Regions from separate parts of the Xenorhabdus doucetiae genome, predicted to be linked through region 1. Evidence: predicted binding sites of a transcription regulator. Region 1 holds the regulator's gene; the other holds the start of a gene.
The links. The regulator ArgR, encoded in region 1, controls arginine synthesis, uptake and breakdown. The targets are predictions, from matches to a motif close to ANTGAATAAAAATACANT.
Positions count from the first base shown of each region.

Region 2: argC (N-acetyl-gamma-glutamyl-phosphate reductase) is a predicted target of ArgR. The motif match lies at 7,005-7,022, and genes of this name have one in related genera.

Region 1 covers NZ_FO704550.1:422,265-436,686, forward strand. Annotated here, with positions in the region: gene msrA (peptide-methionine (S)-S-oxide reductase MsrA) at 136-783, opposite strand; gene tamA (autotransporter assembly complex protein TamA) at 913-2,655, shown strand; gene tamB (autotransporter assembly complex protein TamB) at 2,652-6,437, shown strand; gene XDD1_RS02135 (gamma-glutamylcyclotransferase family protein) at 6,440-6,787, shown strand; gene ppa (inorganic diphosphatase) at 6,869-7,399, opposite strand; gene fbp (class 1 fructose-bisphosphatase) at 7,565-8,569, opposite strand; gene mpl (UDP-N-acetylmuramate:L-alanyl-gamma-D-glutamyl-meso-diaminopimelate ligase) at 8,749-10,119, shown strand; gene argR (transcriptional regulator ArgR) at 10,241-10,711, opposite strand; gene XDD1_RS19320 (hypothetical protein) at 10,771-10,944, opposite strand; gene mdh (malate dehydrogenase) at 11,218-12,156, shown strand; gene XDD1_RS02165 (helix-turn-helix domain-containing protein) at 12,267-12,533, opposite strand; gene XDD1_RS02170 (DNA-binding protein) at 12,721-13,068, shown strand; gene XDD1_RS02175 (DNA-binding protein) at 13,144-13,524, shown strand; gene ispB (octaprenyl diphosphate synthase) at 13,552-14,422, opposite strand, start outside.
Region 2 covers NZ_FO704550.1:211,989-230,595, reverse strand. Annotated here, with positions in the region: partial or broken gene XDD1_RS01085 (IS3 family transposase) at 1-1,110, shown strand, start outside; gene XDD1_RS01080 (IS630 family transposase) at 1,172-2,209, shown strand; partial or broken gene XDD1_RS19050 (IS1 family transposase) at 2,213-2,341, opposite strand; gene argH (argininosuccinate lyase) at 2,431-3,813, opposite strand; gene XDD1_RS01070 (argininosuccinate synthase) at 3,853-5,079, opposite strand; gene argB (acetylglutamate kinase) at 5,106-5,879, opposite strand; gene argC (N-acetyl-gamma-glutamyl-phosphate reductase) at 5,948-6,952, opposite strand; gene argE (acetylornithine deacetylase) at 7,069-8,226, shown strand; gene XDD1_RS01050 (DMT family transporter) at 8,496-8,981, shown strand; partial or broken gene XDD1_RS01045 (IS630 family transposase) at 9,265-10,304, opposite strand; gene XDD1_RS01040 (LysR family transcriptional regulator) at 10,559-11,467, shown strand; gene metF (methylenetetrahydrofolate reductase) at 11,827-12,714, shown strand; gene XDD1_RS01030 (MFS transporter) at 12,790-13,989, opposite strand; gene XDD1_RS01025 (hypothetical protein) at 14,189-14,593, opposite strand; gene XDD1_RS01020 (MFS transporter) at 14,572-15,942, opposite strand; gene XDD1_RS01015 (LysR family transcriptional regulator) at 16,038-16,925, shown strand; gene ppc (phosphoenolpyruvate carboxylase) at 16,992-18,607, opposite strand, start outside.

The DNA.
Region 1 (14,422 bases):
GAGGAAATGTGATGGAATACTGGTTACAACAGGAGAGGCTGAGGTGATCCTGCCATATCCACTTTGACTGGGTTTCAGGTTGGGCGTGTTTCAGGTAGTTAGCCCAATGATGACAACATTGGGCTAATAAATCAGCTAGTTACTAAGCGATGGCGGGAAGCAGATCCCAGTCCCGCCTAATCCGCAATAGCCTTCAGGGTTTTTGTGCAGGTATTGCTGATGATAATCCTCTGCAAAATAGAACGGCCCGGCTTCGCGAATTTCCGTAGTGATGGTGCGTTGGTCATCATTTTGCGCCATCGCCTGCTGGTATTGGTCTCGGCTGGCAATGGCCTGCTCATACTGTTGTGGTGAAACCGTGTAAAGGACGGAACGGTATTGAGTACCAATATCACCATGTTGACGCATACCTTGGGCAGGATCGTGATTTTCCCAGAACAGCGTGAGTAATTGTGAATAAGTGATTTTACTGGGATCAAAGACGATCCTGACGACTTCGGCATGACCCGTTAAGCCAGTGCACACTTCTTCATAAGTCGGATTGGGTGTCGTGCCGCCACTGTAACCCGCAGAGGTGGTATAAATGCCTTCCTGTTGCCAGAAAAGGCGCTCCACGCCCCAGAAACACCCCATGCCGATATAGGCAATTTCCATATTTTCAGGAATGTTATCGATCGCATGCTGTGTGATGTCATGGTAGGGTGATACCGTTAATGGTGTGCTCCTGCCGGGCAGGGTATCGGGTGAAGAAACATGTTGTCTTTCATTGGTTAAATTTGGCAAGATTATCTCCTGTATATGCACAAGTTTTATCATTATATGTGGCTTGTATATCTTTAAAACTTTACCAGAATTAATTTATTACGGCATTTTTTTAATACCCTACAGGTAGGATAAATATTAGGAGTTCGAGTGTCACGATATCCCCTCATATGTGCGCTTTTTGTCTCTATCGTCACTCCATCGGCTTATAGTGCAAATTTACGATTGAAAGTAGAAGGGCTTTCTGGCGAATTAGAAAAAAATACCAGAGTCCAGCTTTCCAATATCAGTACCGATGAAGTTGCTCCTGATGGCCGTTTTCGGGCGCGTGTGGAGAAAGCGATACGACAAGGGCTGCGTCCATTGGGATATTATGAGCCTACCGTTGTATTTACCTATCAAGAAAATACCCCGCCTGCCCGTCCCGTTTTAACGGCAAAGGTCACACTTGGCGAACCCGTGCGAATCGCTAAAGTGAATATTGATTTGGCCGGAGGCGCTAAAACCGATAAAGATTATGCCGCCCTGATCAGAAAAAATAGGCCAAAAGAGGGGACGATACTCAACCACGGTGAATATGAAGATTTTAAAAGTGCATTGACGAATTTGGCCGTTAAGAAAGGTTATTTTGATGCCGTAATGAAAAAGAGTGAGTTGGGGGTAGCCGAAGCCCTGCACGAATCGATTTGGGATTTTGATTTCGATAGCGGGCAACGTTACCGTTTTGGCCCAGTGACATTCCACGGATCGCAAATTCGTGAAACTTACCTGCATAACCTGATCCCTTTCAAACAAGGTGAATACTATACCTCAGAACAATTAGCCGAGTTTAACCGCCGTTTGGTTGACACCGGATGGTTCAACTCTGCGGTAGTGGTGCCGGATTTTAACTTAGGGCGTAACAGTCAGGATAAGGTATTACCGTTAAATGCTTCCTTGGTTCCCCGTTCGGCCAACTATGTTGAATTGGGCGGTGGCTATGCAACGGATGTCGGGCCGCGTGTTCAGGCAAAATGGAAAAAACCGTGGCTCAATTCCCGCGGGCACAGCTTGAGTACCAGCCTTAACCTTTCGGCACGAGAACAAATCATCGACGCATCCTACAAAATGCCGCTTAAGGTCAATCCCCTTGAAGAATATTATCAGTTACAGACAGGTTATAAACGTAAAGATATTAACGATACGATTGCGGATACTGCGACCCTAAACCTTTCCCGTAACTGGGATCGTTTCACCGGTTGGCAGTACGGCGTTAACCTGCGCTGGAGTCTTAGCCACTTTACCCAAGCCAATGTCACCAATACCACTGTGCTGCTGTATCCGGGCGTCAGCCTCAGCCGTATTCGCCAGCGTGGCGGCACAATGCCTTATTGGGGAGATAGCCAGCGTTACTCGTTTGATATTTCTGATACCACTTGGCGATCCAATGTCGATTTTTTCGTGTTACAGGCACATCATGTCTGGATAAGAACGTATCGCGAGAATCACCGCTTTGTGGTGCGGGCGGATTTGGGCTGGATAGAGACCAATGAATTCGACCAAGTGCCACCGGATCTCCGCTTCTTTGCCGGCGGGGATCGCAGTATTCGTGGCTATAAGTACCAGAAAATCTCACCGACAGACAGTCAGGGTAAACTCACCGGGGCATCTAAGTTGGCCGTTGGCTCGTTGGAGTATCAATACAATATTTATGGCAATTGGTGGAGTGCGTTGTTCGTTGATTCGGGTGAAGCGGTGAATGATATTAGAAGGAGTAATTTTAAAACCGGCGCAGGCATGGGGGTGCGTTGGGCTTCACCGGTAGGGCCGATAAAATTTGATTTGGCAACGCCAATCGGAGATCCAGATAGCCATAATGTTGAATTTTATATCGGGCTAGGGGCTGAACTATGAAGTGGGCAAAAAGGGTCAGTATTGTTTTCCTGCTGATGGTTGGCCTGTTATTGATGGCCGTTGTCGGGCTGATTGGCAGCCAAACGGGTTTGCATTTTATGATTAACAGTGCGGCACGTTGGGTTCCCGGATTGGATATTGCGAGTGTCAGTGGCGGTTGGCGCGATTTAACCCTACAAGGCGTGAAATATCAGATGCCGGGCGTTAACGTTAAGGCTGATAATGTACACCTCGCTCTACGGCTTTCCTGCCTGAAACACAGCCAAGTGTGTGTCAACGCGCTGACAACGGAAGGAGTCACGGTTTCGGTGAATACTGCTGAACTTCCGCCATCGGCACCTGAGACTGAATCGGCACCCTTGACTGAATTACAAACACCGTATCCTATCTCACTCGACTTGCTGTCTTTTAAAAATACGCATGTGCAGGTCGATGGTATCGCCATTGCATTGGATGAGTTTAAAACGGCGGCTCAGTGGCAGGAAAAGCAACTGATATTAAAGCCGACGGAAATTAATCATCTGCTGGTAGCTTTGCCAAAAAGTGCACCTGAAAAAGTTAGGGTCGCGCAAACAACCAAGCCGCAGGTTGAACCGCAAAAATCATTGGGTGAAACCTTGAAGGCGTTGTTCGCCAAGCCGCTGCTGGCGGAATTACCCGATATTCCCATTCCTCTTGATATCACGCTGGAAGGTATCCACGGCCGTCAGCTTCGTTTAACGGGGGATACTGACATCAAGATTAATGACTTGCGGCTACAGGCCAGTAATCATGGGCAGGCAGTCGAGATAAAAATGTTGGGCTTACAGGCCGCAGAAGGCTCACTGGCGATACAGGGAACGGCAAAACTTTCTGAGCAATGGCCGATCAATGTGGCAATTAAAGGCAAAGTTGATAATTTAAATAGTGTCAATCTGGACGGCTTAAAAGGGCAACAAGTTGATTTAACGTTAAAAGGTGCGCTATTGCAGCAACTTAATCTCGCCTTGAATCTTTCCGGTCCTATAACCGCCAGTTTGGATGCTCAGACTGAATTGGCAACAGCAGATTTGCCGGTACGTCTGGCATTGAAAAGCCAGCAACTGCAATGGCCATTGCAGGGTAAGCCCGAATATCAGCTTGATGGTGTCAAGTTACGTTTAAATGGACATGCCAGTGGTTACGATCTTTCCCTCCGCTCGGAGATTAAGGGCAATGATCTGCCTCCGGCCTTGTTGACGTTGGACGCCAAGGGCAATGAGGAATCGCTTCGGTTAACACGTTTGCGTTTGGCGGCCTTGCAGGGTAAAGCCGATATTATCGGTGTGGTTGATTGGAGTAAGGCCGTGAGTTGGAATGCCAAACTCATGTTGGATGGCATCAATACGGCTAAACAGTGGCCGGAATGGCCGGCCAAAATAGGCGGTAAAATAGCCGTGCGTGGCAGCCTGTATGGGGGAAGCTGGCAGCTTCAGATCCCTGAAATTGTCCTTGATGGTCATGTGAAGCAGAATGTGATCAAAGCGCAGGGTAAAGCGTCGGGTAATGCCGCAGGGCAATGGGATATTCCTCAACTCGATGTTGCCATTGGGCATAATACATTAAATATCCAAGGGCGGTTGACGGATGAGGCGTGGAAACTCGACGGTGAAATTCATGCACCGCAATTAAACGGCTTACTGCCGGGTTTGGCTGGCTTTGTGAGCGGTGAAGTCAAACTGCGCGGCAATCTCAAGGCACCGCAAATCATGGCGGATTTGAAGGCCCGTGGGTTGCGCTGGCAGGATGCGCTAAGGGTAGATAGCGCCACGATTAAAGGTGACATCCGCTCGGCTGACCAGATCCAAGGCCAGCTATCGGTTGTGGTGCGTCAATTGAAACAGGCGGATCTCACGATCAGGGACTTGACGCTCAACGCGAAGGGCACAGAAAAGCAACATGATTTACAACTGAAGATTGAAGGCACTCCGGTATCAGGCCAACTGGCGCTCAATGGCAGTTTTGATCGTCAAAAGGAGCACTGGAAAGGCAATATCAACCATACTGACTTTGTGACCCCTGTAGGTGAGTGGCGTTTAAGTCAGGCAATATCCGTTGATTACTTCAACTTGCAACAAAAAGCTATCGTTGGAACGCATTGCTGGCTTAATCCCAATGCGCGCCTGTGTATCTCAAAACCGCTTGAGGCGGGAGCCAGCGGTCATGCCCAAGTGGCGCTTGAGCGCTTTGATTTGGCGATGATCCAGCCATTCCTTGACAGAACGACCCAACTTAAGGGGATATTCAGTGGGCATGCTGATATCCGATGGACAGCCGATCAGGGATTGCCACAAGCAAAAGTGGCACTGCAAGGGAACGGTGTACAAGTTCGGCAGGTTGTCGAAGGGAATACCTTACCGATTAATTTTGCAGCCGTTACTTTGAATGCAGGGCTGGCAAATGGCAAGGCGAATTTGGCATGGTTATTCAAACTGGCTGACAATGGGCAATTGAAAGGTGACGTGCAGGTCGCTGATGTAGAAGGCAGCCGGAAATTATCGGGGAATGTCGATATTCAGGCACTTTCCTTAAAGCTGATTAAACCGCTTTTAGATAAAGACGAAAAAGCGGAAGGCGGGTTAAATGCCAAGTTACGTCTTGGTGGCAATGCGAAGAAGCCGCTGCTCTTTGGTCAACTGAATGCTGATATCGTGAAAATGAGCAATCATTGGCTGCCATTCGATATTACCCAAGGTCAGTTGGCGGTTCATTTTGCCGGTGCCAGTTCTGATCTGCATGGCATGATCAGAACGCCCAAGGGGCAATTAAACCTGAATGGTTATGCTGATTGGCGCAGTTTGGATCAGTGGTATGCCAGATTGGCTGCCAATGGTGACAAATTGCGTGTCACCCTTCCTCCGATGGTGAAGGTGGATGTCAGTCCCAATTTGGTGCTGGAAGCGAAACCAAACCTACTGAAACTCGATGGTAATGTGGATATCCCGTGGGCCAGAATTACGGTTCAGGAGTTACCGGAATCCGCGGTAGGGGTTTCCGCGGATGAAGTGATGTTGGATAAGCACCTCCAGCCCATTGAGAAGAAAAAATCATCTATTTTGATTCAAAGTAATTTAAATGTGCATATTGGCAATGATGTGCACTTGAGTGCCTTTGGTTTGAAAGCACGGCTCAAAGGCGCTTTGAAAGTCCTTCAGGATAAACAGGGGTTGGGATTAAATGGCCAGATTGATATCCCGGAAGGGAATTTCTATGCTTATGGGCAAGATTTGCAAGTGCGTAAGGGAACCATTATGTTCTCTGGTCCGCCGGATCAGCCCTTGTTAAATATTGAAGCGATCCGTAATCCAGAATCGACGGCGAACAAGGTCATCGCAGGTGTGCGGGTAACGGGATTGGCCGATAAACCGAAAGTGGAAGTTTTCTCTGATCCCGTCAAGTCACAACAGGAAGCCTTGTCTTACTTGTTACGAGGTGAAGGATTGGAAAAAGGGGATTATGACAACTCACAAATGGCCGCTATGCTGATTGGGTTGGGCATTGCCCAGAGTAGTCAATTAGTCGGTAAGATTGGGGAAACTTTTGGCGTTTCTGATTTGGCCTTGGATACCCAAGGGGTGGGGGATAAATCTCAGGTTGTCGTCAGTGGCAGAATTACCAACGACTTGCAGGTGAAATATGGGGTGGGTATTTTTGATTCTTTGGCAACCCTGACGTTACGCTATCGTGTTATGCCAAGATTGTATCTGGAAGCGGTATCTGGTATTGATCAGGCTTTAGATCTGCTCTATGAGTTTGAGTTTTAAAGATGCGAGTTATTGTTTATGGTAGCCTGAGGCGAAAACAAGGCAATCACCACTGGATGACGGATGCCCAATTGTTGGGAGAACACAGCTTAGAAGGTTATGAAATTTATGATCTGGGGCACTATCCGGCGGTTATCCGTGGCGAAGGAACAATCGAATGTGAAGTTTATCGTATTACGCCATCCATCCTGACAGAATTGGATGAGTTGAAAAAAAACTCTCAGGAGTACGAAAGGGAACTGATTGAGACACCTTATGGTAAGGCGTGGATCTACTTGTATCAATTATCTGTTGAGGGGTTACAGAGGATAACCAGTGGTGACTGGCTGAAACGCCACGAAAAAGAGTAAGTATTAGACGATTAACAAAAACCTCTGTCCCAGTTATGGGCAGAGGTTTTGGGAATTAAGATCCGCAATTACTGACCAGAATTATTTTTTGGCAGCGCGTTCGAAAGAAGACAGGATCTCAGCTTTAGCGGCTTCAACATTGTCCCAGCCATCAACTTTAACCCACTTGCCTTTTTCCAGATCTTTATAGTGCTCGAAGAAGTGGGTGATTTGGGCACGCAGCAGTTCTGGCAGATCGTTCACATCTTTGATGTGATCGTATTCCTTGCTCAGTTTGGTATGAGGCACAGCGACCAATTTTGCATCTTCGCCGGATTCGTCGGTCATTTTCAGGACACCCACCGGGCGGCAGCGAATGACAGAACCCGGTTGTAATGGGTAGGGCGTAGGCACTAATACGTCAACCGGGTCACCGTCGAGAGACAGGGTATTGTTGATGTAGCCGTAGTTACATGGGTAGAACATCGCCGTTGACATGAAACGGTCTACAAACAGGGCACCCGACTCTTTGTCTACTTCATATTTAATAGGATCTGCGTTCGCTGGGATCTCAATGATGACATAAATATCTTCAGGCAGCTCTTTGCCAGCCGGTACATTATTTAAGCTCATAAAACGGTTTCCTTCAATTTCAAACCAAAATGGAGTGCCGGGTATTATAGCCAAAACAGGCCGAAATTCCTCGGATTTTTCGGTGGTGGCGCAGGCTTAGGAGCATAATAAAAAAGCGCAGATCCACTGATGACCTAATTCTAATTTATGGTTTAATCAAGCCGCTTATTCATCAGGATATTCCGCCATAAAACTTTCTGCTTTTTCTACCATAGATTTTGTGCCGACAAAGAAAGGGACGCGTTGGTGCAGTTTATTTGGCACGATATCCAGAATCCGGTTTGCGCCATCGCTGGCTTTACCACCGGCTTGTTCCGCCAGGAATGCGATGGGATTGCATTCATAAAGCAAGCGAAGTTTTCCGGTTGGATGATTTGCCGTACTTGGGTAGATATAGATGCCACCTTTTAACAGATTGCGGTGAAAATCAGCCACCAGAGAACCAATATAACGGGTCGTATAAGGGCGCTGGGTGGCTTCGTCTTGCTCCTGGCAATATTTGATGTATTTTTTCACACCCAGTGGGAACTTGATGTAGTTCCCTTCGTTGATAGAGTACATATTGCCCTTTGCTGGGAATTGGACTTTCTCGTGGGTCAGACAGAATACACCAAGGGAAGGATCATAAGTAAACGTATGGACACCACAGCCTGTCGTGTAAACCAGCATGGTGGATGAACCATAAACCACATAACCTGCTGCCACCTGACGATGACCCGGTTGCAGGAAATCCTCTTCGGTGACAGGTTGACCCATCGGGGTAATTCGATGGTAAATCGAGAAAATAGTCCCGACGGAAACGTTTACATCAATATTCGAAGAACCATCCAGTGGGTCCATCAAAACAACATACTTCGCATTTTCTGCTCGGTCGCCATCAAAAATCACGATCTCGTCTTCCTCTTCGGAAGCAATACCTGCCACTTCGCCGCGGGCTTTCAGTGCTGCCTTGAGTTTTTCATTGGCATATAAGTCCAGTTTCATCTGAACTTCACCCTGAACATTAGAGGCGCCACTTGTGCCTAAAATATCCACCAGACCAGCTTTATTGATATCCCTATGGATAATTTTGGCACCTAACTTGATGGCAGACAGCAGTGCAGTCAGTTCACCTGTTGCATGGGGAAAATCTTGCTGCTTTTCGACGATAAATTCGCCTAATGTTTTCATGATGAGGGCCTTGAATTTGATTGTGGTTTAGGGAGAGTGCTTTACTTTTGTTTTGCATGTGCTGCACTTATGCGCAGGCAGTTTAGCCAAAGAATCCAATGATTCATAGGCTATTGCACTTCTAATCTCTGATTTGATGGTTAAAATAGTGATACAGTTCATGATATCAGGTAGAAATAATGCGTATTCATATTCTTGGCATTTGCGGTACTTTCATGGGTGGGCTGGCGATCCTCGCTCGCACACAGGGGCATGAAGTCACTGGCTCTGATGCCAATGTCTATCCACCCATGAGCACTTTGCTGGAGCAACAGGGCATTGAGCTGATCCAAGGATACGATCCGGCACAGCTCGATCCTGCCCCAGATATGGTGATCATTGGTAATGCCATGACACGCGGCAATCCTTGTGTGGAAGCTGTGCTGGATCGTGGCATCCCTTATACCTCCGGTCCGCAATGGCTGCATGATCATGTCTTGCCGGAACGTTGGGTATTGGCTGTCGCGGGCACCCACGGCAAAACAACTACGGCGGGAATGTTGGCCTGGATTTTGGAAGACTGTGGCTATAAACCCGGATTCCTGATCGGTGGTGTACCGGGGAATTTTGAAGTTTCAGCGCAAATGGGTGAAAGCCCGTTTTTTGTGATTGAAGCGGATGAATACGACTGTGCCTTTTTTGATAAGCGTTCGAAATTTGTCCACTACAGCCCTCGCACACTGATCATGAACAACCTTGAATTTGATCATGCTGATATTTTCGAAAATTTGGGCGCTATTCAAAAACAGTTCCACCATCTCGTCAGGGTTGTGCCGAGTACAGGTAAGATCATCGTTCCTGATAATGATATTAACTTGAAACAAGTGCTCTCGATGGGGTGCTGGAGTGAGTTGGAACCGATCGGAGAAAGCGGTCAGTGGCAGGCGAAGAAAACCAGTCAGGACAGCAGTCACTATCACGTATTCCATCAGGGGGAACAGGTTGGGGAAGTGCAGTGGTCATTAGTCGGTGAACACAATATGCATAATGGTTTGATGGCGATTGCGGCAGCCCAGCATATTGGTGTTCAACCTGCGGAGGCTTGTCAGGCACTGGGCAAATTTATTAATGCCCGTCGCCGCCTTGAATTGCGTGGCGAAGTCAATGGTATCTCGGTGTATGATGATTTTGCCCATCATCCAACAGCCATCTTAGCCACAATGGAAGCGCTGAGAAGCAAAGTGGGTGGCATGGCTCGCATTCTTGCCGTGCTGGAACCTCGTTCGAATACCATGAAAATGGGGATGGGCAAAAATGAGATTGCCCCTTCTCTGGGACGTGCTGATGAAGTTTTTCTCTATCAGCCAACTAATATTCCGTGGCAAGTGGTTGAAATTGCTGAACAGTGTGTTCAACCTGCTCGTTGGAGTGCAGATATGGATACTTTGGTTAAGATGATTGTCGAAACAGCACAGCCGGGTGACCATATTCTGATTATGAGCAACGGGGGATTTGGTGGCATTCACGAGAAGCTACTGGCAGCATTGACGAAAAAAGCAACCGCGGCTTAATTCATTATAATATGCTCAATAATAAGGGGATCGCGCCCATTGGACGATCCTCTTTTTATTTCCTGTTATCATGTGCTGTGCACATAGCTTGATTGGATTGACATACGGCAGACCTGCAAAATTAAAGCTCTTGTTCAAACAGGTTGAGAATGGCTTCGTAGAGTTGTTTTGTCGAAAAGTTTTGGGCTGGGGTAGAAAAAATGGTGTCATCGCCTGCAATGCTGCCAAGAATGCCTTCTGCTTTCCCCAATGAATCTAATAAGCGTGCAATTAATTGTGCTGCACCAGGGCTGGTTCGTATGACGACAACACAATGATTATAATCGACATCTAATACCAGATTTTTTAATGGGCTGGTGGCAGTGGGAACGCCCAATTCTGCGGGTAAGCAGTAGACCATTTCCATCTTTGCATTACGGGTTCGGACTGCACCAAATTTCGTCAGCATTCTGGAAACTTTAGATTGGTTGATATTTTCAAACCCCTCGTCCTGAAGCGCTGAAACAATTTCACCTTGAGAGCTGAATTTTTCTTCTTTCAATAATGCCTTGAAAGTTTTTACCAAATCTTCCTGTTTCGAAGGAACACGCATATTTCACCATCGTTGAATCCGTTATCAGGTTGACATTATGCGAAAGAGTGAATTTTTATTCAAGAAAGAGACGAATATAGTCTGGCGCTGAATATCATTTTATTTCTGCTTATTTTCTTTTTACCCGCTTTTTTACCCGCTTTTCTTTTTGCCAACTTAAATAGATTTTCATAATAGTGAGTGTTTGCAATCTTGTCCTGCGCGCCGTGCGGGTCAAGATTGACTCCTGTCATTTTGAAACGCTATTTAAGCAGGGTAAATGTGTTGTTAATTAAATGGTGTTGTTTAGTGTGAAGGGGAAGAGTAAGGTAATCAGCCAATTGATGAGGAAGACAACTGAAATAATTCTCAGAAAAGTGCCCATTATCTCATTAACAGATAAGCATTTTGTCTAAAATAAAGTAACTTTGGTGTTCCATCATCAGGTCATTAGGTGGATAATCTGGCTGTTAACAGATTGTTTTTAATACGTAGTGATTACAGTACTTAATTTAAGGAGTATCAGGATGAAAGTTGCAGTTCTCGGTGCAGCCGGTGGTATTGGTCAGGCACTTGCCCTTCTACTTAAGACCCAGCTTCCTTCAGGTTCAGAACTTTCCTTGTATGACATTGCTCCGGTGACCCCAGGCGTGGCAGCCGATCTGAGCCATATCCCAACGGAAGTCAAGGTCACTGGTTTTGCTGGTGAAGATGCAACCCCTGCACTGGTCGGTGCAGATGTCGTATTGATTTCTGCGGGTGTGGCGCGTAAACCTGGTATGGATCGTTCCGATTTGTTCAACATTAATGCCGGTATCGTGCGTAATCTGGTTCAGCAGGTTGCTAAAACTTGTCCAAAAGCATTAATTGGCATTATTACTAACCCAGTCAATACCACGGTAGCCATTGCTGCTGAAGTCCTGAAAAAAGAAGGGGTGTACGATAAAAACCGCCTGTTTGGTGTAACTACCTTGGATGTCATTCGTTCCAACACCTTTGTGGCTGAATTGAAAGGCAAGAAAGCAGAAGAAATAGAAGTTCCTGTTATTGGCGGGCATTCCGGTGTGACCATTCTGCCTCTGTTGTCTCAAATCCCCGGTGTTAGCTTCACTGATGAAGAAATTGAAGCATTGACCAAGCGTATCCAGAATGCAGGTACTGAAGTTGTTGAAGCAAAAGCGGGTGGCGGCTCTGCAACCCTGTCTATGGGGCAGGCAGCGGCACGTTTGGGCTTGTCTCTGATCCGTGGCTTGCAAGGTGAAAGCAATATTGTTGAGTGCAGCTATATTGAAGGTGATGGCAAATACGCTCGTTTCTTTGCGCAGCCTGTTCGTTTAGGTAAAAACGGTATCGAAGAACGTTTAGATATTGGCAAATTGAGTGACTTCGAACAAAAGGCACTCGATAACATGCTGGATGTTTTGAAAAACGATATTGAATTGGGTGAAAATTTTATTAACGGATAATTCATTTATTAATGATTTATTAATATACGAATTAAGCTAAATATATTAGATAACTAAAACCGCTAGTTAGAAATAACTAGCGGTTTTTCTTTCAATAATAATATTGATAGCTAATTATTCTTTTTCTCTCTAACTTTCCTTTCTAATAGTTCTCCTGTACGGGGATCGAAATAACGACTTGGCCATATTTCAGACGGATGCAGTTCTAAGTAATTCGCTATTATCCATTCTCCCTTGGGCCACGGGCGAGAAAGTGTATTCGCCAAAGTTGATGAGCTGAGCCCCGCCTCACGGGAAACGGCGGCTAACGTCGTTCCTCGTTTACGTAAAGCAGCAATAATATCAGCAGGATGCCAATCCGATTTCATAGAAATCATTTTTTTAATCCTTTTCTATTAAATTTGAAGCCACATTAGTGGTATAACTAAAGCGTTAATGTGAAATTAATAACGAACACGAACCTGTTATTAAGAAAATAAAATAACATTATTTTTTCTAAAAATATTTCTAATTTTTTCTTAATAACGTCTTTTTTGAACTTGGTTACAAAAATAGAGAAACATTATGAAAAAAGAGTGGTATACGGCAATGGAGTTGACCGGTGTAGGTGAGTTACCTAGATCACCACAAGGAGTTAATGCCAGGGCAAAACGTGAAGAGTGGTTGAGGCAAAAACGGGCGGGTGTTCAAGGAAGGGCCATTGAATACCATTACTCTTGTTTGCCTAAATCAACTTTAACGGCTTTGGAACTACATGAAACATCAGCGGAATATCAGGTTCAGAAACAAGATCCTCTCTCTATTTGGGTAAGTGCATTTAATTTACTCACCGAGGAAGAAAAGGAGGTAATTACCGAAGTGATATTACGTGATGGCATAAGAAGTTTTTTGGAAAAAATCACAGCTACTTGAGACAGCTTTTGAAAAGCCAAATGCTTAAAATTTGGCTTTCTCTTCACTGCTCCAGTATCAAGCGAGGAGAAAGAGATGAAAAAAGATTGGTATTCTGCAAAGGAGCTCATCGGCCTCGCAGGGCTGCCATCGTCTCCCCAAGGGGTCAATCTGATGGCAAGACGCGAGGGCTGGGAACAACGCCGTAAGCGTGGAGTACAAGGAAAAGCGCTCGAATATAATGTCAACAGTTTACCCGAAGAAGTTCTGAATCTACTGACTGTGAGTGAAAGTTCAGTCGAGTACTACCGGAATAAGCGGCAGGACCCCTTTATGATCTGGGTGGAGGCTTATTACCAGTTGAGCAAATCCGAAAGAGAGCGCATGGTTAAGTTCATTTTGAGAAAAGGGCTGGCCAGCCTTGTTCAATATGTCGGTATTCAAGATATTGATAATAAAGAGAGTGCCCCAGATTGAGTGATCTGGGACACTGATTGATTCAGTTCAGGAAAGTCGCTGTACGGCGACATGAGCCAATCCCTCAAGGGCCGCCTTGTATGGAGAATCTTCCAGTATTTGCAATGCTGAAATGGCCTTATCAGCTTCTTCTTCTGCCCGTTGGCGGGTGTAGTTAAGTGAACCACACTGTTTCATTGTTGCCAGTACAGTATCCAGCAAATGGCGGCCATTACCTTGCTCAATGGCACTGCGGATCAGAGCGGATTGTTCCGGCGTTCCGCGGGTCATGGCGTGCAAAAGGGGTAATGTGGGTTTGCCTTCATTCAGGTCATCCCCCGTATTCTTGCCGAGTGTGCTGTTATCTGAGTCATAATCCAACAGATCGTCAATTAATTGAAATGCGGTCCCCAGATAACGGCCATAATCACGCAGTGCGGCTTCTTGCTCAGGCGTGGCGTTGGCGAGAATGGCGGCTGAGTGGGCAGCGACTTCAAACAGGCGGGCGGTTTTGCTGTAAATGACCTGCATATAGTCATCTTCTGAAATATCCGGATCATTACAGTTCATCAACTGCATGACTTCGCCTTCAGCAATGACATTGGTAGCGTCAGACATCAATTTTAATACGCGCATGGAATCAAGATCGGTCATCATTTGAAATGAACGCGTATAGATAAAATCGCCGACAAGGACACTGGCAGCGTTGCCATAAATGGCGTTGGCTGTCTCTTTTCCCCGGCGCATATCAGATTCATCAACGACATCATCATGCAGCAAGGTTGCCGTATGGATAAATTCAATCAAAGCAGCAACTTTGATGTGTTTTTCGCTTGCACAATGAAGGGCTTTACCTGCCAGTACGGCAATCATTGGGCGAATGCGCTTGCCACCACCGCTGATAATGTAGTAACCAAGT
Region 2 (18,607 bases), 210 kb from region 1:
GCTTAGGAAGCATGGTCAGTTAGATTGGAGTTTGGGTTGTACACCTTTCCATCCTCAGGGGGCACCGATGACCATATCCTCCTCGCTCACACCCGAGCAACGGATAAAAGAACCTGAACAACAACTGACTGAAATGCAAAAGAAAGCCGAATTTTTTGAGGCGGTCGTGGCAGTTTTAAAACGCGACTATGGCGTCAGTCTCGTAAAAAAGCCACGAGGCAAGCCATCCAGGAGAAAAAAGTGACGGGCTTCAAGGTGGCGCAATGTTGCCGTTATCTGGGTATCACGCGACAGGCGTATTATCAGCAATGTCAGCGGGCAGCAATAAAGGCGAGACAGGAACAGGATGTGCTGATGCAAGTGCAGACAATACGCCTGAAGCAGCCCCGTATTGGAACGAGAAAGTTGCAGTATCTGCTCAATCAATCAGGGACATTAAAAATAGGCAGAGACAGTCTGTTCAATTTACTCAGGGCCCATCACCTGTTAGTGACGCCCAGACGGGCTTACCATAAAACAACGAACAGCCATCACCGTTTTTACTGTCACCCCAATTTACTCAAGGCCGGTCCCAATAAGATAACGCCGACGGGGCCAGAACAAGTCTGGGTGGCCGATATCACCTATCTTCCCGTGAAAACCGGGGAAGCTTATTTAAGTCTTATTACAGATGCCTGGTCACGTAAAATTGTGGGGTATCATGTGCACGATAACTTAAAAACAGATGCAGTCATCAAGGCGTATAAACAGGCCTTAAAAAGCCGAAAATGTCTCGAACAATCGCTGATCCATCATTCAGATAGAGGATTACAATATTGTTCAAAGCGCTATCAAGCGTTACACGAACACCATGAGGTCATCTGTTCGATGACCGACGGTTACGATTGCTATCAGAATGCGTTGGCAGAGCGTGTTAATGGTATCCTGAAAACCGAATTTTTACTCAGTAAACCCGCGGACCTTGAAGAAGCGGTGACACTGGTGAGTGAATCGATAGATATTTATAATCGGTATCGACCTCACTTAGCCCTAAAATATAAAACGCCCGATGAAGTACATCATCAGGCGTCAGTTATGAGTAAAATAAGTGTCAACGTATATCAGGACTAGATATACCAATCGCCATTGAAGATGCTTGATTTCTTATCCAAACCCGATCATGCTTGCAATCATGAAAATTCATCTGACACCAGAACAAAAACGTGCCCTCGAATTGATGCATGATACCACTCGTGATAGTCGAGTCTGTGATCGCATCAAGGCCGTGCTTTTGGCGTCAGAGGGCTGGACAGCTCAGATGATTGCTCAGGCCTTACGTATTCATGAAACTACGGTAAGCCGTCACCTAAAAGATTTCATCGCGCAGGAAAAACTCACCCCCGAAAATGGCGGTTCTGAAAGCCATCTCTCTGCCAAACAAACCGCCGATCTGGTTGATTATTTGACGGCAAATTTGCTGCATACGACCGCTCAAATTGTGGATTATGTACGAGCTCGTTGGCAGGTGTCTTTCAGCGTGGGAGGCATGACGAAATGGCTTCACCGACAAGGTTTCAGCTACAAAAAGCCAAAGGGCGTTCCTCATAAATTCGATGCGGATAAGCAGCAACAATTTATTGATGACTACCAGTCTCTGAAAGACCGGGCAGGTCAGAATGAACCTATCCTATTTATTGATGCGGTGCATCCTTCGCAGTCCACAAAGCTCAGCTATGGTTGGATGAAAGCGGGGAAAAATCAGGTAAAAGTGGTCGAAACCACCGGCAGTCGTACCCGTCTCAATCTTCTGGGCGCCCTCAATTTACAACGAATTGAAGACACCGTGATCCGTGAATACCCGAGTATCAATGCCGAAAATATCGCGTATTTTTTCGGCGCTATTAGAGAAACTTACCCACTTTCGCAAAAAATTCATATTATTCTGGATGGGGCGGGTTACCACCGGGCAGAATTGGTGAAAGAGGTGGCATATGTCCTTAATATTGAACTGCATTACCTACCGCCTTACAGCCCAAACCTCAATCCAATAGAGCGATTGTGGAAGTATATGAATGAGCAAGTACGTAACAATGTTTATTTTCCGGATGCGAAGACATTCCGTGAAACCCTTCGTCACTTTTTTCATGTCACTTTGCCAGAAAAAGCGAAAGAACTCACGACTAGACTGACTGACAACTTTCAGATTTTAAAACCTGCATCTTCAAGTTAGATTGGTATAGGTGAATTCCAGTTGCCAAGTATGGTGACAAGATTGACAGAGGTAACGTTGATGACCAGAACGGGAACGCCCATTACGATGAACGCTTTTAACAGCACGACAAGATGGGCAGATAACATCCAATCTTTGCCATCTGAATGTTCTCCAAATAAGCGTCAGTTATGAGTAAAATAAGTGTCAACGTATATCAGGACTAGACAGAGAGTTTTATATTAACGTTCTTTTCTCATTAACTGCTTTGCCTCTGCAATCGCTTGCTTCACCTGTTTTTGCGCTACGCCCCCTTTTGCCAGACGCTTGTCCAAACAGGATTGCAGCGATAAAACGTCATAGACGTCCACCGAAATAACCTGGCTAAATTTTTGCAATTCAAGCAGAGAAAGCTCTTCCAGTGCCTTACCCCTGCCAATCGCCGCAACGACAACTTCCCCCACAATGTGATGTGCCTCGCGGAATGGAACGCCTTTTGCCACCAGATAATCAGCCAACTCGGTTGCATTGGCATAGCCCTGTTTTGCCGCCTCCTTACAACGGGCATGTTTGACTTGAATGCCATCCAGCACCAATATCGCCATGTGCAAACAATCCAGCCAAGTATCCAGTGCATCAAACAAACCTTCCTTATCTTCCTGCATATCTTTATTGTAGGCGAGAGGCAGCCCTTTCAGCGTCATCATCATCCCCGTTAATGCGCCCTGAACCCGACCACACTTGCCACGGATAAGCTCCAGCGCATCCGGGTTTTTCTTCTGCGGCATCAGGGAAGAGCCGGACGTGACCCGATCTGACAACTCAACAAATCCGGCTTCTCCGCTATTAAAGAAAATCAGATCCTCAGCAAAACGCGAAAGGTGGATCATACTTATGCTCGCATCGGACAGCAGTTCCAGGACATGATCACGATCAGAAACACTGTCCAGACTATTGCGTGTCGCTGAGGCAAAACCGAGCCAGCCAGCCAGTTGCTCACGATCAATAGCATAAGCCGTTCCTGCCAACGCCCCGCATCCCAACGGGCTGACATCCAGCCGCCTTAAGGCGTCCTGCAACCGGGTTTCATCACGACTGAGCATTTCCACATACGCCAAACACCAATGGGCAAACGTGACCGGTTGCGCCCGCTGCAAATGGGTATAACCGGGCATAACAGCATCCTGATTATTTTCAGCCGTGAATACCAGCGCTTGTTGCAACTCAGCCAAGGCTTGCAGAATGTGGACGATCTGGTCTTTGCACCATAATTTCAGGTCAGTGGCAACCTGATCATTACGGCTGCGCCCCGTATGGAGTTTCTTACCCAAATCGCCCACTTTGGTGATAAGTTTCCCTTCTACCCAACTGTGAATATCTTCCGCATCGCTTTGCAAAATGGCCTTGGGATTGGCTCGCACTTCATCCAGTAGCTCATTTAACGCTGATTCCAGCTTTTGCTGCTCTTCGGAAGTTAACACTCCTACTGTCACCAATGCCTTTGACCAGGCAACCGAGCCAACAATATCCTGCTGCGCCAAACGATAATCAAAACGCAGTGAATCATTGAATTGCTTGAACCGCTGATCGGCTTCCTGACTGAAACGCCCGCCCCAAAGTGCCATAATCTCGTTCCTGTTTTTTCTCTAATTGATTGCCAAAAGTTAATTGCCCGAAAATGACTTTTTGCCGTTCAGTGCACGAATGCGTGAAGAAAGCGAATAGAGGCGAATAAACCCTTCGGCATGGCGATGATCGTAAACCTCATCTTCGCCAAACGTGGCGAACTCTTCAGAATAGAGGCTATTGGCTGATTTTTTCTGCACCGCCGTGACCTGCCCTTTATACAGTTTCAGGACAACTTCACCGCTGACACTGGCGGCCAACACTTCTGCTGCCGCTTGAATTGACTGGCGCAAGGGGGCAAACCAACGGCCATCATAAACAACATAAGACATTTCCAGTCCCAATTGTTGACGCCATTTGAAGCTATCGCGATCCAAAACCAGTTGTTCGATACCACGCAGCGCTTCCATCATGATGGTTCCGCCCGGTGTTTCATAACAACCACGGGATTTCATGCCGACCAGACGGTTTTCCACGATATCGATTCGGCCAATGCCATGTTTGGCACCCAAGCCATTTAACTGGTCAAGGCATTGATACGGTGACAGCGCCTGACCATTCACGCCCACCACTTCACCTTTTTCAACCGTCACCGTGACATATTCCGGTTTATCGGGTGCCGCTTCTGGTTCTACGGTCCACACCCAACAATCTGGATTGGCCGCATTCCACGTGCTTTCCAAAACCCCACCTTCGGTTGAAATATGCCACGCATTTTCGTCACGGCTATAAATTTTTTCCAGCGTTGCGGTTGTCGGGATATCACGCACTTTCAAATAATCCAGCAACGCTTCACGGGAACGCAGATCCCATTCCCGCCACGGGGCAACCACTTTCAGATACGGTGCCAATGCGGTATAAGTGCTCTCAAACCGAACCTGATCATTACCTTTGCCGGTTGCGCCGTGAGCGACGGCATCCGCACCGACTTTCAGTGCCAGTTCAACCTGTGCCTTGGCAATAATTGGGCGAGCCATTGACGTACCGAGCAGATAACTGCCCTCATAGAGAGCGCCGGTTTTCAGCACGGGATAAACATATTCTTTGATAAACGCTTCTCGCAGATCAACGACGTGGCATTCAGACGCACCGGAACGTAATGCCTTCTGCTCCACACCCTCCAGATCTTCGCGGCTTTGGCCGACATCCGCGACAAACGCAATCACTTCGCAATTGCCATAATGCTCTTTCAACCACGGAATAATGGCGGAAGTATCCAAACCACCGGAATACGCCAGAACAATTTTCTTAATGCTTTGAGTCATAGGGATAACCTTTTTAATTTTGTTTATTAAGCTGAAATTCGTGTGCCAATAGGGATGCCATTAAATAACGCAATCAACTGATCTGCATGGCGCCAGCTCGCAATATCCACGGGTTGTCCGAGTGTTTTTGCCGCCTCCAACGCGGCATTCACCTTCACTATCATGCCGTCGGTGATAATGCCTTGGTCGATGAGCTGCTCGATCTTCTCTGCCGTAGCTTCCGGGATTTTTTGCCCTTTCCCATCCAAAATACCGCTGACATCGGACAGCAAGATCAAATCCGCATTCAGCACTTGAGCGATGGCAGTCGCCGCTTGATCGGCATTCACATTCATCAGTTCACCCTGTTCAGTGATACCAATGGAGCTGATAATCGGCATATAGCCCAAATCCAGCAAAATTTTCAGCAGATCAGGTTTTCCCGCTTGCGCCTTTCCCGTGTGACCGAAGTCGGCATCAAGTTGAGAAACCTTCACGGTTCCACCATCCCCCAGACATAACCCGATGGCAGGCAGACGAGACTTTGTTGCCCATGCCAGCAATTTTTTGTTGGCGGTTCCGGCCAACGTTCCGGTAATAATGTCGATTTGATCCTCTGGCGTGATCCGCAGGCCTTGTTTCTTCAAAATGGGCATCTGCAATTGCTGCATCAGTTCATCAACCAGGCAACCACCGCCATGTACAATCACCAGCGGACGCCTGTGTGTTTTTCGGTATAACTGCAATGTGGTAAATAACCGTTCCAGCGCTTCTTCACTGTCTAACAACACACCACCCAACTTGATTACTAACGGCTCCATCGGATTTATCCTCTGTCGGTATTAATATCGGTAGGAATCTTAATTTTTCGGCATTCAGTCATTAGAAATTAAAGCAATGCCAGCGTTTCCTCATACCCCAAACGCATGTTCATACACTGTACTGCCTGTGCTGCTGCACCTTTCAACAAATTATCCTCCGCCCCCACGATAATCAGGTGCTGCCCCTGAACAGCAAAACCAATATCGCAGAATGGCAAACCCACCACCGCTTTCAACGCGGGAAACCCGTTGTCATATAAACGCACCAGTGGTTTATCATGATAGGCCTGCTGATAAGCCTCTCTCACTTGTGCTTCTGTCACACCCGATTTCAATTTACAGGTGATTGTGGCAAGAATACCGCGGGAGAAATTGCCCAAATGCGGGGTGAAAATCACTTCTGTCCCTAAATGGGTGGCAATTTCAGGTTGATGGCGATGGTTAAAAACCCCGTATGCTTGCAGGCTCACTTCACAAAAGCTATTTGTGATCGAGGCCTTCCGGCCCGCGCCACTGACACCACTCACCGCATTGATAACTGGCCACTGTTCTGTATCTAATAAATTTTGTTCAAGCAACGGCTTCAAGGCGAGTTGGGAAACTGTCGGGTAACAGCCGGGCACGGCAACCAATTGTGCTTGCTTGATTTTCTCTGCTTGCCACTCGGCCAACCCATATACTGCTTGCGCCAACCACGCAGCATTTTTATGTTCGAACCCGTAGTATTTTTTATAGAACTGTGTATTTTGTACGCGATAGGCACCGGATAAATCAAACACAATACATCCTGCTGCCAGAAATTCCGGGGCAATATCATGGCTGACTTCATGGGCAGTCGCGAGGAAGACCACATCAATCCCCTTTGCCGTCTCAATCACATCGGTCAACGGCTGTAAGGGTAAATCAAGTATTCCCTTATATTGAGGATAAAGTGCTGAAAAACATTTCCCCGCATCTAAACTTTGAGAAGAAACCCACAAGCTGGAAAGATGGACATAGGGATGACGTTGTAGATATGCTGCTAACTCAGCTCCGGTATAACCACTGGCACCTACTATCAGCGTATTCAACATGGGATTTATTCACCTTATAGTATTAACCCAATCGTATTAATTCCACCACCGAATTGCATTTGTATGCAATTAATTTGCATGAATATTGATACTATTATGAGTAAGGGCTGTCAACAGTGAATATGAAATTACCGTCTTTTATTAAATTATATCATCAGCTCATTGCAGCTCCTTCTATCAGTGCAACCGATGCTGAACTGGATCAAAATAATGAAGTTGTTATCAATCTGCTGGCGGAGTGGCTAACAGAGATCGGCTTCTCCATTGAAATTCAACCCGTCCCTGAAACGCGAGGCAAATTCAATCTGCTGGCAACCTTGGGCAGTGGTTCAGGGGGATTACTGCTATGCGGCCACACCGATACCGTTCCTTTTGATGCAGGGCGCTGGACCCAAGATCCCTTCACCCTGACCGAACGCGATGGCAAGTTATATGGGCTTGGCACGGCTGACATGAAAGGCTTCTTTGCTTTTATCATTGATGCTTTGCGGGATATTGATATCAGTAAGCTGTCTCATCCCCTTTATATTCTGGCTACCGCTGACGAAGAGACCTCCATGGCAGGCGCCCGTTACTTTGCTGCCAACACCAACATTCGGCCTGATTTTGCGATCATTGGCGAACCCACCTCATTACAGCCAATTCGCGCCCATAAAGGGCATATCGCCCCTGCGATCCGCATTGAAGGAAAATCAGGGCATTCCAGCGATCCGGCTCGCGGTGTCAATGCCATTGATCTTATGCACGAATCCATTACCCAACTGATAGCACTACGCCACACCTTACAAGAGCGCTACCACAATCCCGCGTTTGTCATCCCTTATCCGACCATGAATTTCGGTCATATTCACGGCGGTGATGCGGCAAATCGCATTTGCGCCTGCTGCGAGCTGCATATGGATATCCGCCCGCTGCCTGGATTGACCTTGCAGGATTTGGATGAATTGCTGAATGACGCACTGGAACCGGTAAAACAGCGCTGGCCGGGTCGCCTAAGCGTGACAGAACTTCATCCCCCCATTCCGGGCTATGAATGCCCGACAGACCACAAACTGGTCGGTGTGATTGAAAAACTGTTGGGAACGAAAGCCGATACCGTCAATTACTGTACGGAAGCGCCTTTTATTCAGGAATTGTGCCCAACATTAGTCTTAGGTCCGGGATCGATTGAACAGGCGCATCAGCCCGATGAATTTTTGGATATGGCGTTTATTGAACCCACAAGAAAACTGCTTTCACAGCTTGTAGAGCACTTTTGTTTGAGTGCAGCGTAATTCTCACTACCTATAACCCCGGTGGGTACATCGGGGTTTTTACAACTATTCATAATTTGAATAATTTTGTATTAAAAAAATGATTTCAATTCTTTTTATTAATATTTAATAATCACCACACCCTAAGGTCGTTACTTATCCAATAGGTACATCTTCACTCAAATATAGAAAAACATGCTTAGTATCACAGAGTCCTAGAACTCGATACTCAGCCAAGGAATATAGTTAAACATAATAAAGTGACTTAACATTAACTTGAGGCAATACCAATGACATCCCCTATCTCAATATCAACGGCCATTTTGGCATGTGGAGCGATTTTCGCCGGAGCTGTAGTACCACTTCAGGCTGGTGCCAATGCAGCATTAGGACGGAGTTTAGGGCATCCATTATGGGGAACAGTGGTATCACTTTTAGTGAGTTTATTAGCTGTTATTCCTGTTTTCCTAACAATGAGAGTACCAACGCCACAAATTACTCAGGTAATAAATTTACCTATATGGTCTTGGTTCGGTGGTATTGCTGGAGTTATCTACATTACCGCTGCGATTATTCTAACGCCACAATTAGGCGCAACTAACTTCATTATATGTGTGATAACAGGACAAATTATTGTATCTGCACTGGTTGACCATTTTGGATTAATGGGATTACCTATTAAGGAAGTGAATTTCGGGAGAATCTTTGGGATAGTGTTAATTTTTTCTGGTGTTTTTGTGGTGCAATATTTCACGACTAATGCTAATAAATTTTGAAATTTTTAATTATGAGAAAATTGACATTCAGGAATTTAATTAAAATAATCACGCTTTACAAGAAAGGAATTATTTTAAACTCTGATTTTTTCTCACATAATAGATAATTTACTACGTCAGCAATACAACCATATTTTATAAGGTATAAAAACAGTTGAATAATCACTCAAATAGCAATACTATCGAATTCTGACAATAAATTACGTATATTTTATTACGCTTAACTCTACTGTCTTCTTGTAGATATTTTTCTCTTGAGTTGATGAAATTTCTAAATGCCTTTTCATAATGCTGAGACTCTGATATTTCTGATTCCTTTCAACGTCTTTTTTCCTGACGCCGTTTTTAAAAAAATTTTCACATTTTTAATCAGTTGCCACATAAATTGGCAACCATGATTACGGGTAACCGTTTCATGTAACGATTGCCATAACCGCTCTATTTTGTTCAACCAGGGCGAATAAACCGGAAGGAATAAAAGTGTCACGCTTGGATTCTGTCGTAACCACGCTTTTACTGACTTACTTTTATGAATAATGTAGTTGTCTAAAATCACGGTGAGCGTTTCTGCGTGACGATATTGGCGTTTTAATTCTTCTAACGTATTGATAAATAATTGAGCGCTTTTCTTCATGTAACCCGTAAAAACAATTTTGTTGGTCCGGACATCAAGACAACCCGCAACGTAGTATTTTTGATTTTTTACCCGGCGTATTAATGCGTTTTTGCTGGGCTTTAAAATACCAGCCCGCCCCGATTTTCGGGTTCAAGTGAATATCCCTTCATCTTCATAAACAACAGGATGTTTCTCTGACGCCGGGGAAGCGCTTCGGTAATGCGGGCCATTTTTTTTCATATTTCGGGAACGGGTACTTGAATGGCGGGGCCGCTCTTCTTCAGAAAATCCCTTGTTGACGAAAAAAGGGAAAAGGCGTGGTCATTGAAGGGGGATTTTAAGAACCTTTTGATTAAAAAAACAAAAAGGCCAGGGTCCATTGGGGAAACAGAATAACCGAACTGTTGGGGAAATAGTTCAATAAAAAAGAAAAAAAAAGGCAAAAGGGGGGTTAAATGCCATCGGGTATGGCGGCCTGCCGGTAAACTGAGTAACCCCATCCATCCCAGCTCCCTAAACCGCTTAATCCAGCGCCAGACAGAAGACTCAGCGCAACACAGTTTATCGGCCACTTGGGAGACCGGCTCTCCTTGGCATAACCAGAGTATGCCCATGATCCGGCGGGCATAATTTTTATCTGTGGTTTTTTGAACGACTTTTTTCATCTGGCGCCGTTCATTTCGGGAGGTTGGTGGTAAGATAAGCATAACTCAGTCCTTCCTTTTGCGGTTTCTTTTATTGCAATCAAGACATTCGCAAAAATAGGACTGAGTTTCTTTGAGACTCCTACCATTTTGGCAAGCCATTTAGTATCTGATGAGTATACCCTCAGTTATTAAACTGTAAATATACCCAGTATATTCTAATTTGTGATCTATATTTTACTTATTTAAAAACCATCTATAATTATAAGTTAACTTAATGTATTTTATTAAAAATTTTAAATTCCATTATAATAAATATGAATAATCTACGAAATGTTGACCTTAATCTATTAGTTACTCTGCAGGTATTATTAATCGAAAAGCATATTACTCGTACAGCAAATCGGCTACATAAGAGTCAACCCGCAATCAGTCATGCACTTGCAAATTTACGTAACCTGTTTAATGACCCCTTATTAGTTCGTCGCTCTGGTAAGCTCGAACTAACAACCCGAGCTCAAGAATTACTCATACCTCTTCGTGAGATTTTGGGGCAAATTCATACCTTGATTGAGCCTCCATTATTTGATCCAACTCAGACAAAAAGAACATTCCGTTTATCTATGTCAGACTATGGAGCCCGTGTTTTACTGCCAACTTTAATTCGAACATTCCGCGTTATTGCTCCCAATATTGAACTATCCATAAGTCAAACTAGTAGAGAGTCGATGCTTGTTGATGTAGTAGATAGCGAAATTGATCTCGCTTTCGGCGTATTCCCCCAAAAAATGCCTGAAGATTTGCATGCTCATATCTTATTTACCGAAAAGTTTTCCTGTCTCGCTGATGCTTCAACTATTCCAAAAAATGGATACCTTGATAGAAATTCTTGGCTGGCACGTCCCCATGTATCTGTAGCTATGCGTGCAGGCGTTGAAGACGATATCGATCGTGTTTTATCAAAAGAAGGTTTACATAGACAAATTAGAGTACAACTACCTCATTGGGGAATAGCCCGTGACATCATTTCCGGAACTGATTTAATTCTCACAGTGGCTCACCGTAGTTTGGTTAGCGTAGAAAATGACCCTAGCTTACAGATATTTGCGCCACCATTCGATATCGCTCCTTTTGATTTTAAAATGGTTTGGCACAAGCGGCGAGAAATAGATACTGCCCATTGTTGGTTAAGACAGATAATCATGCGTCTTGTGAACAATAATTAGCACATAAGTTATTTTCTTAGAATATTATTACTTTTATAGGCATTAATTATTAATACCTGTTTATCCTTCCTGTCGTGTTCCCCAATTGTACGTTTTCGACCAATCATCTGATGTATAGCCGCTATAGTCATTACTTAATCCTGCTGTTTAATCAGTAGGATTAACTGCCACATTCCCCCAACATGAATTTCTTTCCTGATCACTTTGAATATTCCTCATTGGGAATAAGCCATTTCCCGATTGACTAAAAACACAGCTTCGCGCATTCTATTTGGACATCTAAACGTATAGACATACAAACATTTAAACATCTAAAGGTAAGCGGATAAAAATTCCGCTTGTTCATGAGGGCACAGGGTATGAGTTTTTTTCACGCTAATCAGCGAGAAGCGCTGAATCAGAATCTGGCTGAACTTGAAGGGCAAATTCGTGTTTCCTTTGAATTCTTTCCACCCAGCACGACTGAGATGGAACAAACCCTGTGGAAATCCATTGATCGCTTGAGCAAGCTGAAACCTAAATTTGTTTCCGTCACCTATGGTGCCAACTCTGGCGAACGCAATCGCACTCATAGCATCATCAAAGGCATTAAAGAAAAAACGGGGCTTGATGCGGCTCCACACCTGACTTGCATTGATGCCAGCCGCGAAGAACTGCGCAACATTGCCCATGATTATTGGCAAAATGGCATTCGTCATATCGTGGCATTGCGGGGTGATTTACCGGCTAACGGTGGTAAGCCAGAAATGTATGGATCTGATTTGGTTGGACTTTTAAAACAAGAAGCGGATTTTGATATCTCCGTTGCGGCTTATCCAGAAGTGCATCCAGAAGCGAAAAGCGCGCAGGCCGACCTGATTAATTTAAAGCGTAAAATTGATGCCGGTGCCAATCGCGCTATTACCCAATTCTTTTTTGATGTAGAGAGTTATCTGCGTTTTCGCGATCGCTGTGTCGCAACGGGAATTGACGTAGAAATTGTGCCAGGCATTTTGCCCGTCTCAAACTTCCGTCAGTTACAACGGTTTGCCACCATGACCAATGTTCGTATTCCAAGCTGGATGACCAGAATGTTTGAAGGATTGGATGACGATCCGGAAAGCCGCAACTTGGTCGGTGCATCAATTGCAATGGACATGGTAAAAATCCTCAGTCGTGAGGGTGTGAAAGATTTTCATTTTTATACCCTGAACCGGGCGGAATTGAGTTATGCCATCTGCCATACATTGGGGGTTCGTCCTGTATAAATTCACTATTCAGTTGATAAAAAAGGGGAATAACAACAGCCTGCGCGAATTTATACTTTCAAGCATGAGGGCTGTTCACATTCCCTGTAGTTCTCGACTTTTGATAAAAAACATAGTGAGAAACACTACAATCATCACAATACCCACAATATTCAAAATCCCCCAGCCTGCCTGATAACTCATTACAGCGCCGACAGATAAAGAGGCAAACATATTAGACAAATAAGTAATCAGTGAATTGAATCCCTGCAATTTATGCTTGAATGGACTATTAATAAATCCATTCAATAAAAACGTTCCACCGTTAAACATTAATGCCCAACCGAGACCGACAAAAATCAGCGAAAACAGAAAACCGAGTTTTTCATCCCAGTAAACAGCGATAGCCATACCGATGAGAAAAAACACAGCCCCCGACATAATCAAATTCACCGTTTTAAACTTATCCACCAAAAATGGCAGAATCAAAGCAGGGGCGTACATAGCAAAAAAATGCCATTGCAAAACAACTGCACTGTCTTCAATGGAAAATTGTTTATGTAGCATCGCTAACGGAGTCGCATTCATCAATAATGTCATCAGGGAAAAACCTACCGCGCAGCTCCCCGTCGCCAGCAAAAATAACTTCGATTTTAACAGACTGGCAAAATCATCGTTCTGATTATTACCCTTGTTTGTCAAAAGGATAATTTTCTCTTTTTGCACGACAGGAAGGCGGATAAAGAGCTGTGTTATCAATGTCAGGCCACATATCATGGCAGAGAGGAAAAATGCGCCCAAAAAGTGATAATCCGGTAACAAGTAAGCCCCTTTTGTAGCAATATAGGGTCCCAATACCCCACCAATCACGCCGCCACCAATAATCAATGAGATGGCTTTTTTCTTGCTGGAAGCGTCATCAAAAACCTCAGCCGCGGCAAAGCGGTAGTATTGATTAAAAACGGTTGATCCTCCCAAAATAAAAGTTCCTAACGTGAAAAAAGCAAAAGATTGATAGACAATCGCCATTCCCGCCAATCCACTTCCCACTATTCCAATCAAGTTGCCAATAACAAAAGCATTTCTTCTGCCATATTTTTCCATCAGTGTTGCAGCGTAATAAACCATCAATGCTGCGCCGCACACCGTGGCTGTCACTGGCAATGTTGATAGAAAATCAGTGGGTGACAATTTATGACCCACTAACGTTGAGGTGAGCGTTAATAAAGAAATGATGGTTCCAGTAAGACCTTGCCCGATAAAAAGTAAGAATATATTCAGATAATTTTTGTGCATTATCACTGTTCATCATTCGACAAAAAGAAATGATGCAGTTTTATCCTATTTTTTTATTCTAAATAAGAGGGGGTTATCAGAAATGTGAAGGGTATCTTTCTTCAACAAATTAAAACTAAAAAAGCCGAACGGTTTCCCACTCGGCTTTTGGCACTCAAAAAACTAAAAATCGCCAATCTTGCACATTTCCACAGCAACCTCATTCAGCAATAGCCGTCTCATGCAAATAACGCCAACGAGGGTGCCCATCAATATATGAAATACTCACAACTGACCAACGACTATGCGTATTTCCATCTCTGGTATGTTTTTCACGATAGCGTAAAACGACACACTGTTCGTTTGATGTAATGACTTCACATTCATCAATCTCGATTTTTAGTCCAGGTCGGGAACCAATGTTTAGCCTAAACATCGTTTTTACTTGGTCTAAGGTCATATATTGCCCTGACGTCGTTATCATGGCGAAATCAGAGGCAAAGCTATTCAACAACTTATTCAGTGTTCCAGACTCTTGTTGTAAGTGATTGGTAAAAACATTTTCAATCCATTGGTGTAGTTCAATAACACTTTGTTGAGCCACTAATTCTCGTTCCGTTTGCATACCTTCTCCACACGTTTTTTCAGTTGATTTAATCCGATTAATGGCAATAGACCCAATATCGCAGCAAGAACAAAAGTAAGGTGATACGCATAAGTAGAAATAAATTTCTGCTGCAATACATTAAAAATCATCGTGAACAGTGCCGCGCCTATACTGAATGATATTTGACGATTAAGGTTCCAAATAACGCTGGCACGGGATAATTGTTCGCCCGCAAAATCGATCAGCGCCGTTGTCTGTGCGGTATTAGCGCCAATGCCGCCACCGATGCCCATCAGTAAATAAGCGGCAACCAGACCAAACAGATCATGGCTATGATTAATCGTGCTCAAGAGCGCAATCCCAACAGCATGAAGTATCAAGCCACACAGAAATAAACGATAAGCACCTAAGCGGTTATACACTTTTCCACAAACCAATATCGCACCAAATGCACCAACCGCATATAAGATCATCAGAGAACCGGTTTTTTCTGCCGACCATCCCAATTGCTGTTGAAGATAAAAAATATTCAGCAGGTTAACGCCGGTAAATACACCCGGTATTGCGTGATATATCCACACAGAAAAACACATACGTGTATTTTTCATTATCGCCAAATCTAAAATCGCATCTTGTACATGGCGATAATGCCGTATGTAAAATACCGTGAATAAGCCGCCACAGAATAATGCAATGAATGGCAGCCACTGAGATGTGGAATCAGCATAGGCAGACAAGCCAACCAAGAGACAAACCAAAACCAGACTCACCAATAACAATCCCTTGAGATCCGGTTTACGGGCAACGATTTTTTCATTATTACCCAGCCAAATGAACGAAAGTATTGATGCGAGTAAACTGAAAGGGATATTGCTAAGAAATACCCAGCGCCAACTATAGTGATCTACAATTGCGCCCCCCAAACTGGGAGAAATTGCGGGGGCAATCAGCGCAACTGACATCACTAAGGTCGAGATTTTTGCCCGTTCATGTTGCTTAAACAAGCTAAAGGTTAATGCTTGCCCCACGGGGATGATTAAACCGCCTCCCAATCCCTGAACAAAACGCCACCCAATCAGGCTATAAAAATTTTCGGCCAGACCAGAAAATAGTGCTGCAAGAGAAAAAAGGAGCATGGAGACTGACATAATCTGCCGTGTACCAAAGCGTTCAGCCAACCAACTACTGATAGGTATAATCAGGGTTAAGCCCAAAATATAACTGTTTGCAACCCAAGCAACGTGGGATTCAGACACCGACATTTGGTTGGCAATATCCGGCAGCGCAATGGCCGACATAAAAATATTGACGCAGTCTATAAAAAAACCAAGTAAAAATATCAAGGCTATACGATAGCGATAAGTCATTGTTTTTCCTCCGTTGCCGGAGTTTAAGTGCTGTTGACTCACCGCGTCTATTCATCTATTTTAAACACTGAATTTCATTTAATTTAACAATTAAAATGCACCCTCACCTTAACCGAATACAAACTTTCCTCGCGGTCGTAGAGTGTGGTTCTTTTACACGTGCCGCAGAACGCCTTTTTATCAGCAAAGCCGTAGCCAGTATTCACGTGAAAGTGCTTGAAGAGGCGTTAAATGTGCCATTATTGATACGCAATACGCGGGGAATTGCACTGACGGAAGCGGGGAACGCATTTTATCAAGACTTTAAGGCGATATTTGATAATATCCAGAATGCCTTTGATCATGTGGCTGAACGGCATCATTCATTAACGGGCAAATTACGTCTTACTTCCACGGCCGAGTTTGGTGAAAAATTTCTGCTTCCTCTCATCAGCCAATTTTGCTCGCTTCATCCTCAACTTGAGATAAGCTATTTTGCAGATTCGGCGTTGAATGATTTAATTACCGAACGGATTGATTTGGCAATTCGGCTGGGTACGCTAAACGATTCTTCCCTGAGAAGCCGGCGTTTAGGCAGCTATGGTATTCAGCTCGTCGCTGCTCCGGTTTGGCTTAAACAGAATCCCATTGCTAAACCGACTGATCTCAATAAAGTTAATTGGATTGCCAATAGCAATTTACAACACCCAACACAGTGGGAACTCAAACACCCAACCTATCCCGCTCTTACCATTCGTGGCAAAGCCAAATATATCTCTAATTCGCCCTCTGCCATACGCGCTTTGGTCATATCCGGTCTCGGTGTTGCGGTTTTGCCAGACTGGATAATCGATGCTGATCTAAAATCCGGCAAGTTAGTGCCATTATTTCCCGAATACCCATTACCGCAGCAGGATATCACCGCGATATTTCCCAATAACGCCCAGCTTCAACGTAAGAGCCGTGTGTTTATTGATTATTTGCTGGAAAATTTAACCCTGTAATGCAGGAGCATGATAAGCAAAAAGCCGAACGGTTTCCCATTCAGCTTTTATGATTCAGAAAACGTACTACCCCGTATTACGCATTCCCGCTGCAACGCCGGCAATGGTTACCATCAGCGCCTGCTCAAGATGGGGATCAGGGTTTTCCTGCTGGCGGGAACGCTGTAATAGTTCGGCCTGAAGTACGTTCAACGGATCGGTATAGACGTTACGCAAGGCGATGGATTCAGCGATCCACGGCAAATCTGCCATCAGTTGCTCATCCTGCGCAATGGTCAGTACCGTTTTGATATCCTGTGCCAGTTGGTCACGCAATTTTATGCCCAACGGCCAGAGTTTCGGTTCTACCAAACGCTGATCGTAGTATTCAGCTAACCACAAATCGGCTTTGGCAAACACCATCTCCAGCATGGCAATACGGGTATTGAAAAATGGCCAGTCGCGACACATATCGGTTAATACTGGCAATTTACCTGCATCAATCACCTGTTGCAGCGCTGCACCCGCCCCCAGCCATGCCGGCAGCATCAGGCGGTTTTGTGTCCAGGCAAATATCCACGGGATCGCGCGCAAACTTTCGACACCCCCGGTCGGGCGCCGTTTCGCCGGGCGCGAACCCAACGGCAGTTTGGCTAACTCTTGCTCCGGTGTGGCGGCCCGAAAATAGGGCACAAATTCCGGTTGCTCACGCACATAATCACGGTACATGTCGCAGGAAACCGCCGAGAGCGTATCCATAATCTGCTGCCATTCTGGTTTCGGCTCCGGTGGTGGCAATAAGTTGGCTTCCAGGATCGCACTGGCATACAAGGCCAAGCTGCTGATCGTCACCTGCGGCAAACCAAACTTAAAGCGGATCATTTCCCCTTGTTCCGTGACGCGCAACCCGCCTTTCAGACTGCCCGGCGGTTGGGAGAGCAAAGCCGAATGAGCCGGAGCACCGCCACGGCCAATGGTACCGCCACGCCCGTGGAACAGCGTCAGCGTCACGCCCTCTTTTTCACACACTTTGATTAACGCATCCTGCGCCCGGTATTGCGCCCACGACGCCGCCATCACCCCGGCATCTTTGGCCGAATCGGAGTAACCTATCATCACCATCTGCTTGTCCTTAATCAGACTGCGATACCACTCAATCCCCAGAAGTTGCCGGATCACGCTTTCGGCATTGTTCAGGTCATCAAGGGTTTCGAACAGGGGAGCGACAGGCAATGACAGTGGGCATCCCGCTTCTTTCAGCAACAATTTCACCGCCAGCACATCAGAAGGGACTTTCGCCATGGAAATCACATAAGCGGCAATCGAATCTTGCGGTGACTCTGCAATCACTTTGCAGGTAGCGAAAACCTCTTGCGTGTCTGCGCTGGGTTGCCAATCACGCGGGATCAACGGGCGTTTTGACTGCAATTCCCGCAACAGGAACGCCTGTTTTTCGGCTTCCGGCCAGCTTGCATAATCGCCCATGGCCAGATATTGCGTTAGCTCAGCAATGGCATCGCGATGGCGGGTGCTTTCCTGCCGGATATCAATGCGCACCAAAGACAAACCAAAGCAACGGATGCGGCGCAAGGTATCCAGCAGTTGCCCGTTCGCAATAATTTCCATGCCGCAATTTTTCAGGGATTGATAACAGGCATAGAGCGGTTGCCATAGCTGTTCGTTATGCAGGAGCAGATCGGCGG